Regions from separate parts of the Virgibacillus sp. DJP39 genome, predicted to be linked through region 2. Evidence: riboswitches for the same ligand, from Rfam matches in the RefSeq annotation. Region 2 holds a riboswitch; each other region holds the start of a gene.
The links. A riboswitch is a leader RNA that binds a small molecule or an ion and turns the genes downstream of it on or off. The one in region 2 is predicted to bind cyclic di-GMP.

Region 1 (3,190 bases), on a different contig from region 2:
TATTTCTACCGGGAAATCCAGTTTCCGATACCTTGTGAAAATAGCTTTGTGTTGATTGAAGGCGGTTATTACTATGGAATCCTTGTTCCAGTTTACAAGAAGCACATCATTGTCTTTCGCATGTTCTTTACTATAATAGTAGCGATAAATGGACAGTGAAGTAAAATCAGCAGCTTCGGGCCTTAATCCTGCTTGTGTGAACAAAGAAATAAACGGTTCAAGCTTATCATTAGGGTACGCAAATAATAAAATCTTTTGTTGCTCGCCACCATCAAGAAGCTCAAAGTCTATTGCTGGATTATCGAAAGGGAGGTGAAAACTGTTCCCTATTTGTGTTTTAATATATCCTTTTATTTCATTTGGTTGTAAAGCAGAAGGAACACTTAATTCACGTATTACAACTGTATCATCAGGCACACAAAAGAATAACTTTTTACGTTTCCATTTCTGGGATTGAACAAGTTGCTCAACTAGTTCTTTCAATACAGCTTTGTTGCCAATTTTGCCATCAATAATAGTCCCCTCAGGCAGTTCTAATTCCCCGTATGTTATCAAACTATCTAATGATGCATTCTTATGATACGAATAACGAAGAACCCGATTTGTAATAACAATATTTACCCGACCACTTTTTACCAATGCCATGCTACCACCTACTTATATGTAAAATTGTATGTACCAATTAATGATGAAATCTCCGTAAAAATATGCTACCAAACCAGCAACAACGATGTATGGACCAAAAGGTATCGGTTGTTTGCGGCTGATAATTTTAAAGAGCAATAACAAACTGCCGACAATTGCCCCAATTATAGTCGATAGAAAAAACACGAGCAAAATCTGATTTAGTCCTAGTACGATACCAAGAATACCAAACAATTTCATGTCGCCAGCACCCATTCCACCCTTACTAGCGAGAATTATAATGGCAGTAATTCCCACTCCAGCAATTGCCCCAGTTAGTGATGTTAACCATGAATCTAGTGGGTGCAAAAAACGTAGTACAATAAACAATGGTAAAAAGAAAAGAAGAACCTTATTTGGTATCAACATGTATTTGATGTCGGATACGAGGATAATCATTAACATCGAGACGAGTAATAAACCTATAATTAACTCAAAAGTAATTCCGATTTTCCAAAAGCTAAGCGCAAACAGTAATCCTGTGGTGATTTCCACAACTGGATAGATCGGCGAAATGGTAGATTTACAATGTCGACATTTTCCAAGTTGAGTTAAATAGGATAATACAGGAACTAATTCATACCAGGCTAGTGTGTGATTACAGGAAGGACAAAACGAACGATCGTTTGCGAATGGGAGATTTTTAGGTAAACGTAAACCTACTACGTTGAAAAATGAGCCAAAAACTAGGCCGAGGATGAAAAATAAAATGGTTAATGTGATGTCCATTGTTGTTACTCCTTATGCTACTTCTTAATTACTTCTTTAGTTGGAATAAAAAGCCCTGCAACAAATAATGCAAGGCTTTGAAACGTTGTATTAAAGTATTAAGTTTATTGGGTAGTATCAGAACCCGATTCAACTGTATTAGTACTACTGGTATAGGTCCATACTTTACTAACTTTTTCAACAGTATCATTTTCACTAAAACCATCAGGAATTTCTTCTAAATAACCTAAGTCTACTAGTTTACTAAGTTTAAATGATGTTTCATCGCCTTCACCAGCAACATCTGCTAATCTAGCTGCATTCTCAAATAATTCTTTATTTGCATCTTTAGCGTCACCTTTTGCATCACTTACAACATTCCCAATCGTCGGAACTGCAATAGCTACAATAATACCTAAAATTGCTATAACTGCTAAAAGCTCTACTAATGTAAACCCTTTTTCTCTCTTTATCTGTTTCTTTATCCGTTCAAACATGTTGACCCCACCCTTTACTAGATTAGTTTTAAAATAAAACTAGTTGGTCGGTTGCACTACTTGCTCCTGATTACCAAAGTGCCCTATGTAAAGGTAATCTATCAACGCATCCTACGTTAGTCCTATATTAAGTATACTCTATAACCTTACATAAATCTACCATTTCTACTATATTTTTTCAAATAATGAAAACATTGGTATCACAACCGCCATGATAATACTACCTACAATAACGGTAAGTACAATAATCATTAATGGCTCGATTAAAACTTTTATTCTATTAGATAACTGTTCTACTTCTTCCTCATAAAATTCAGCAGCCTTCATCAGCATATGATCTAATGTTCCCGTCTTCTCCCCGATTTGGACCATCTGTACAACTAGAGCTGGAAATGCCCAGTGATCTTTCATTGGCTTAGTCAAAGATTCACCCACAGCTAACGATTGTCTAGACTTTGCGAGAATACCTTGGATAACTTTGTTGTCAACAACTTTTTCCGTGATTTCCACTGACTGTAGAATTGGTACTGAACTATTAAATAGGGTACTTAAGGTTTGAAGCATACGAACTAATGCACCTTTATGTACCAGGACCCCTATAAAAGGGAATTTCATCTTCACCACATCTAGTCGGTAATTAAAGCGATCAAATTGCATTAAGTATTTAATTACTAAAGTAGCTATTATAATTAATAGAAATAAAATCCACCAATATGCCGCAGCAAAGTTACTCAAGTTAAGTACAATCCGTGTAAACATCGGTATCTCTTCTCCGAAGGAGCGAAACATACTAACGAACTGTGGAACAACAAAGACTAACAAAAATGTACTTAAGAAAAGTGTGATTATCCCGACTACAGTTGGATACAGAACAGCCGATACTATTTTCTGTTTGTTCCGGTATTCTTTCTCATAGTAATCAGCCATCTGATTTAAGATTTCATCTAACTTACCACTCACTTCACCTGCGTGGATCATATTTCTTAGTAAGGACGGAAAAACCATCGGATGCTGTTCAGTAGCAACTGATAGCGATCTCCCATTATCAAGTTGCTTATCAATAGAAGTAAGAGCAACCCGTAAAGCGTAATTATCTGTTTGCTTTACCATTGTTTTTGTAGCATCAGAGAGAGAGATTCCAGCTCGTATAAGCGTTGAATATTGTCTTAAAAATATAACAAAATCTTTATTTTTAACTTTTCTATTTAGAATGATATCTTTATTCCATGGCTTAGTCTCAGCAATATCAATAATGATATGTCCATCCTTTTCAAGGGTTTGGATTGCTTCTTGCTTTGAGT
Region 2 (3,190 bases):
CTGGGGTAAACAATCCATTTTCAATTGCTTTTTCGATCACTTTGTCCCGATTGATTCCAGCGCCGTCATCCTCAATTTCAATTATTACATGGTTACCACTATGAAAAGCCCTTAGGTTCAGATCACCTTCTTCTTGCTTCCCAGATTGCTTCCGCTTATCTTGGGATTCAATACCATGATCAATTGAATTTCTAATCAAATGAACTAACGGATCTCCAATTTCATCAATTACAGTTCTGTCTAGCTCAGTATCAGCTCCAGTGATTTCCAACTTTATTTTCTTGTCTAAATCTTTCGCTAACCCTCTGACCATTCTTGGGAATCGATTAAAGACTTGTTCTATTGGTACCATTCTCATGGAGAGAATCAAATTCTGTAAATCCTCTGAGACTCTTGTCATATGTTCAACTGTTTCCGTTAGTTCTTTGTCTTGTCTTTTCTTTGATAGGTCTTCTAATCTCCCCCTATCAATAACAACCTCCTCAAATAAATTCATCAACTCGTCTATCCGTTCACTGTTTACACGAATTGTTTTAGATGAGACTGCTTTTTCTATTTTTGCTTCTTCACTACTATCTTTTTCTGAATTATCTTCTCCAGGGGTTTTCATACGTTCTTTTGGAGTATAACTTTCCACTTCAACCTTTTTTATTTCTGAAATCTTATGTATATGTACCTTAATTTCATCAGGTTCTTTAGTTGATAAGAGAATAAGTGAAAACTCCTGTTCGAAATTTTCATCCTCCAAATCTTCTACAGTAGGATAGGATTTAATAACCTCTCCCAATTCTTTTAATACTTCAAAAACCATATATACTCGTGCAGCTTTTAGCATACAATCTTCAGTCAATCCAACTACTATGTGTAAAGCTTCATATCCCTGTTCCTTTGCCTGAGAAACAACTGTACTCTGATATTCATCCAATTCAAGGTTAAAATTCTCAATCGTTTGTATATCCTTTTGTTCAACAGGTGTTCCACTTTCAATTAGTTCTAATCGAGAAACAAGACCAGAAACATCCTTCTTTCCATCCCTACCTTGAGCAATTTCATTTACCATTTCCTCTAAGTACACAATTGCTTCAAACGTGACATCAATTACATCTGAACTTACTGCTAACTCACCGTTGCGAATTTTGTCGAGCACATTTTCCATATGATGTGTTAATGATGCAATATCAACAAACTCCATTGTTGCCGCCATACCCTTTAACGTATGTGCAGAGCGAAAAATCTCATTAACGATCATTAAATCCTTGGGTTGCTTTTCTAAAATTAACAGGTTATCATTAACGGCTTGTAAATGTTCACGACTCTCGTCAAGAAACATTTCTGTGTATTGATTCGTTTCCATCCAATACTTCCTCTCTGGATTACTTTAATCTAGTAATAAATAAATTTCCATTTCTCCTATTTCTTCAAAGACTACTGTTACTTTGAGAGCTTTATTGAAACCAGATAATGTTGTATTCCCCTGAATAATTGTTGGTGAAGTTATGCCTGTGTTGATTCCTTCTTTAACTATATTTGTTGAAAGACTTCCAGCAATCATATTACCTAGTTCGCCGCTAAACGACGTAAGCATTTCACCTTCTAAAGCCATGCCAAACATAGATTCACCAATTGATCCAAATACGTTTGTATCACCCGACAAAACTAATTTACCTTTGACATCACCAGTAATACCAATTAATACACCAAACTGTATTTGCAGCATTTGCTCAAGTAATGAAGGTTTCGAAATTTTATGCTCTATCGGTACGACAGTTTTTAAAGAAATGTATCTTCCGTTCAGTAATTCTTTTACAGACCTATTTCTTTCTTCAGTTGTAATTGCCAATATATCCAACTCCTCTTTATTAAATAAAGTCTTAGAAAACTTGGCTTTTCGCCAGACCTGATGGCAAAGCCTTAGTTGCGCCTATGCAGAAGGAAGTTTTTATACTTTCTTTCTGCAAAAAAAAAAATAGCTATCCCTTTCAAACATGGAATAGCCAACAGATTTAAATAATACTATTTAATCATTGGTAGCCAGGCGATCATTGCGTGTTATTTAACCACACTTTATACCCTTTGCTTTGCGTCCTAATCTTTCGAATAGTTTGCCTTTATCAAATGTATGCAACTTTATAACTATTACTTTAGTCATGATAAATTATTGCTGCCTAAAAGTCAACATAAATCGACAAATTTTTTAAATGAATACATACTCTCTTTTTATCGGCACAAAAGGACGAGAGTTCAATATTTAAAAAATTGTAAGGAGAATTAATGGCCGCTAATACACCACCAACTCTCACAAGAACTAGACTATAATTTAAAACGAATCACTTGCTCATTTAGCTGTTCTGCTAGCTGTGCAAGCTCATCAGCACTATTTGATACTTCCTCCATTGAGCTACTGGACTGTTCTGCAGATGCAGCTGCTTCCTCAACACCTGCTGCTGTCTCCTCTGAAACAGATGCAATTTCTTCTATTGATCTACTCATCTTTATACTATTTCCAGATATATCCTTAAGGTTCTCTGAAATGGTTTGAATTTTAGACACCACGTCGTTGACAGACTGATTTATTTTTTCAAAGGTGTCCCCAGTTACACCTATTTGTTTTGAACCTTCATCCACTGCTTTATAGCCATCTTCTAATGAAAGTGCAACACCGTTAGACTCTTTTTGAATTTTACTAACTATATCTGTGATATCCTCAACTGAATTGCTTACTTGTTCTGCCAGTTTACGAACCTCGTTTGCAACAACCGCAAACCCTTTACCACTTTCCCCAGCACGGGCAGCTTCAATTGCTGCATTCAAGGCTAAAAGATTCGTTTGGTCTGCAACATCTTTAATTACAGAAACTAATTTAGATATTTCTTTTGATTGAGAATCAAGCCCTCTAACTTTACCTAAAGCATCACTAACAATCTGATCAATATTTTTCATTTGTGCAACAGACTTTTTCATTAGCTTATTACCTGTATCAGTCATGATAAGTACATCCTGTGATGATTTGGAGACTTCCTCCCCATTTTCATAGGCTTGTTCAACTTTACTATTAAACTGTTCCATTAGTTCGGCTAAATCAGTAGCACTGTTTGCCTGTGTTTCTGCACCAGATGATACTTCCTGCATAGTTGAAGCGATTTGTTCACTACCGCCTTTTACTTCACTTGCAGATTGAATAAGTACCTCA
Region 3 (3,190 bases), on a different contig from region 2:
TCACTACTTCGCACTTTTCATCAACTGCGAAGATTAAGCAAAAACAGACCTACAAAACGATCCTTAATTATTCATATGATCTTTTATAGCTTGTGTTATTCTATTTATTTCCTGGTCAGGAACGATGTAATACCAAACACCATTAATCATTTCTCCGCTACCACTAATTTCAAGTGTCTCTATATTGTTTCTTGTATTTCGGTAGTCAGAAAACAATGTTTGCATTTTGTCCATGTTCAGGTTAGTTGTTACGTTATCGCCAAGGATAGTAAGAATGTTACTTACTTTTGTTATACTGGAGAAGCTTGCAACTTCATCCATTGCAGCCTTAATCACACTGCGCTGCCGCTCATTTCGACCAATATCACCACGAGGATCTTCCTTGCGCATACGAATATATTTTAAAGCTTCTTCACCATTTAAATCAATCGTACCAGTATTAAAAGTCTCTCCACCTTGTGAAAATGCTTGGTCATTTGTAATTGTTACCCCACCAAGTGCATTAATTCCCTGCTTAAAGCCTTCCATATTCACTTTTATATAAAAGTGAACAGGCACATCAAAGGCTTTCTCAACACTTTTGACAGCTAAATCAACTCCTCCAAATGCATAAGAGTGATTAATTTTATCCATTCCAACTCCAGGAATATCAACATACGTATCCCGCGGGATGCTAACCATTATCATTTTGTTTGTACTAGGGTTAAGTGACATAAGAATCATTGTATCTGACCGTCCAACATCGTTTTCCCGCTGGTCAACACCAAGCAGAAGTATATTAATTGCCTTTTTGTCTTTTACAATTGAACTTAGTTCTTTTTGTCTGTTGGGATCGTCATCTCGTGCTAGTGGGTCATGCATATCTGCTACAGTGTCACCGACTTTATCGTATAAATAATACATATATGTTCCAGTAATCAAAATCACCAAAATTATAATTCCACCAACCCAATATGGCCATTTACGCTTTTTCTTTTCTTTTCGCTTTTCAGCTCTTGTGTCCACAATAATTCTCCTCTAATATCAATCATATCTAAAAAACGGTACATTATTTAAATTATAACGAATAGTTTCGGGTACGTCTATTCTATTTTATTACAGAAAAATAAAATAAGAAGAAAATTTTTGCGTTTGTTATAAATATAGAACAACTAAATTTTTGAAGTTAGAATGTCTATGCTATCCTTTTTGTCCGTCCCTTGCAAAACTAGTTGTTTTATGACAAAACAAGACACCCCTCTCCCTCCAAAGTTGTAGTACAATAGTATTATTAAATTGTTCCTCAGAAAAGGGCAAACTTATTGAAAAATGGGGGCGCAAAATCACAGGTCTACGGCTAATTTGCTATGGCGGCTGGGTTACCCGGGAAAATAAATGGGGGTAAACAATGATAAAGTCAGTGAAGCAATCGGGTCTTGATTACGAATGGGTTAAGTTGTTGCAGGAAGCCAAAAGTCTCGGGATGACCACAGAGGAGGTAAGGGAATTTTTAAGCGGGGGACAACTAACTGAAAATTGATTTAAGAACGTGCTTAATATAGAACCACACACTTTTTTGTGTTACAATAAAGCAAAAGGTAGGTGTGGAAACTTGATCGGTGAAAAAATTAAAAAATTGCGCCAAGATAAAAAAATGTCTATATCCGAACTTGCTGAAAAAGCAGGTGTGGCAAAATCATACTTAAGCTCAATCGAGCGCAACCTTCAGTCGAACCCATCGATCCAGTTCATTGAAAAGATTGGTACCGTGTTAGGTGTCACTGTAAATGAAATTATACGTGATGAACAAGCAGATAATTCTATGGAACAACTTGATGGTGAATGGTTGAAAATCGTGCAGGAAGCAATGGATTCAGGAGTGTCAAAAGAACAATTTAAGGAGTACCTTGAATTCAACAAATGGAGAAGTAAACAGGATAACTAATTTTTTTGTCTTGACCGTAGAGCGAACCTTGCATACGGTTTTTTTCATCGTAAGAAAAATAACAATATGTAGATAAATATGGATTTGGGGATTAACTTTATGATTAAATACAAGTATTGGTTATTGCCTGTCCTATGGATGGGTGTGATTTACTATTCATCTGCTACCCCATATGAGGAGCAGGATATCAAGCCATTTTTATCAGATACAATAGACCTTTCCTTTCTTGTACCATTATTCGATTGGATTACTTTCCAGTATCACAATTCCGAAGTGAGTGTTTCCGTGCTTGGGATAGAAGGATTTATTGAATTTTTCGTACGCAAAGGTGCACATGTTACCGTATACTTTATTTTATTCTCTCTCTTTTTCTTAGCAATCAAAAAAACGCTATCTGTTTCGCTCAGTAAAACACTAGTATTTTCTATGGTTTTCACTAGTATGTACGCAATATTGGATGAGTTTCACCAGGGATTTACACAAAACCGAACGCCATATATTGGAGATGTGGGCTTGGATTTGTTTGGGGCAGCAATGGCGATGGCTTTTATAATACTAATCTGTACATGGAAAAGAAAGAGGAAAAGTGTGTCATGAAAGGGATTTAACAATGACTAAAGATACTGCAGTTGTAATCAGGAATGTAAAAATTTATATGGAAAATAAAATAGTGGAGAATGGTTGTTTGATTGCTGTAAACAATAAAATCCAATCGGTTTATTCTGAACAGGACAATGCTGCTGATTTCCCGCGGGATGCCCTCGTCATTGACGGAACTGGAAAAAGTTTAATTCCAGGTTTTATCGATGGTCATATACACGGCGCCAATGGAGCCGATGTGATGGATGGGAGCAAAGTGGCATTAGACGCTATTGGACAGGTGCTTCCTCAAGAAGGGACAACCAGCTACCTGGCGACGACAATTACGCGGCCGAAAAGTGAAATCGAGCGTGCCATTGAAAATGTCGCTAATTATAGGAACAAGACAGGGTGTGCAGAGATAATCGGCATTCACCTAGAAGGTCCATTTATTGAAAAAAGTAAAGCCGGTGCACAACCAATTGATCATATTCTGGAACCGGATATAGAGTTGTTTCGTAAGTGGCAAAAGACTGCAAAATCGATAATTAAAACTGTTACTCTTGCACCTGAGCATGATCCCAATGGAACATTCATTAACTATTTAGCACAGTCTGGGGTGAATGTGTCTGCAGGACATACGAAAAGTGGATTTTCCGAGATGAAAACGGCTGTTGAATTTGGTGT

Region 1: it holds a riboswitch for cyclic di-GMP, as region 2 does, so the genes downstream of both, ACOI1D_RS09630 (competence type IV pilus major pilin ComGC) here and ACOI1D_RS03680 (chemotaxis protein CheX) in region 2, are expected to answer to the same signal.
Region 3: it holds a riboswitch for cyclic di-GMP, as region 2 does, so the genes downstream of both, ACOI1D_RS02925 (anti-repressor SinI family protein) here and ACOI1D_RS03680 (chemotaxis protein CheX) in region 2, are expected to answer to the same signal.

Annotation. Positions count from the first base shown of each region.
Region 1 covers NZ_JBMERP010000023.1:7,467-10,656, forward strand. The annotation lists gene pilM (type IV pilus biogenesis protein PilM) at 1-645, opposite strand, end outside; gene ACOI1D_RS09625 (prepilin peptidase) at 658-1,413, opposite strand; gene ACOI1D_RS09630 (competence type IV pilus major pilin ComGC) at 1,518-1,889, opposite strand; cyclic di-GMP riboswitch class II at 1,928-2,010, opposite strand; gene ACOI1D_RS09635 (type II secretion system F family protein) at 2,058-3,190, opposite strand, start outside.
Region 2 covers NZ_JBMERP010000005.1:94,918-98,107, forward strand. The annotation lists gene ACOI1D_RS03675 (chemotaxis protein CheA) at 1-1,354, opposite strand, end outside; gene ACOI1D_RS03680 (chemotaxis protein CheX) at 1,379-1,840, opposite strand; cyclic di-GMP riboswitch class I at 2,024-2,117, opposite strand; gene ACOI1D_RS03685 (methyl-accepting chemotaxis protein) at 2,311-3,190, opposite strand, start outside.
Region 3 covers NZ_JBMERP010000004.1:83,640-86,829, forward strand. The annotation lists gene ACOI1D_RS02920 (LCP family protein) at 64-1,005, opposite strand; cyclic di-GMP riboswitch class I at 1,282-1,366, shown strand; gene ACOI1D_RS02925 (anti-repressor SinI family protein) at 1,388-1,519, shown strand; gene ACOI1D_RS02930 (helix-turn-helix domain-containing protein) at 1,592-1,924, shown strand; gene ACOI1D_RS02935 (VanZ family protein) at 2,024-2,521, shown strand; gene nagA (N-acetylglucosamine-6-phosphate deacetylase) at 2,535-3,190, shown strand, end outside.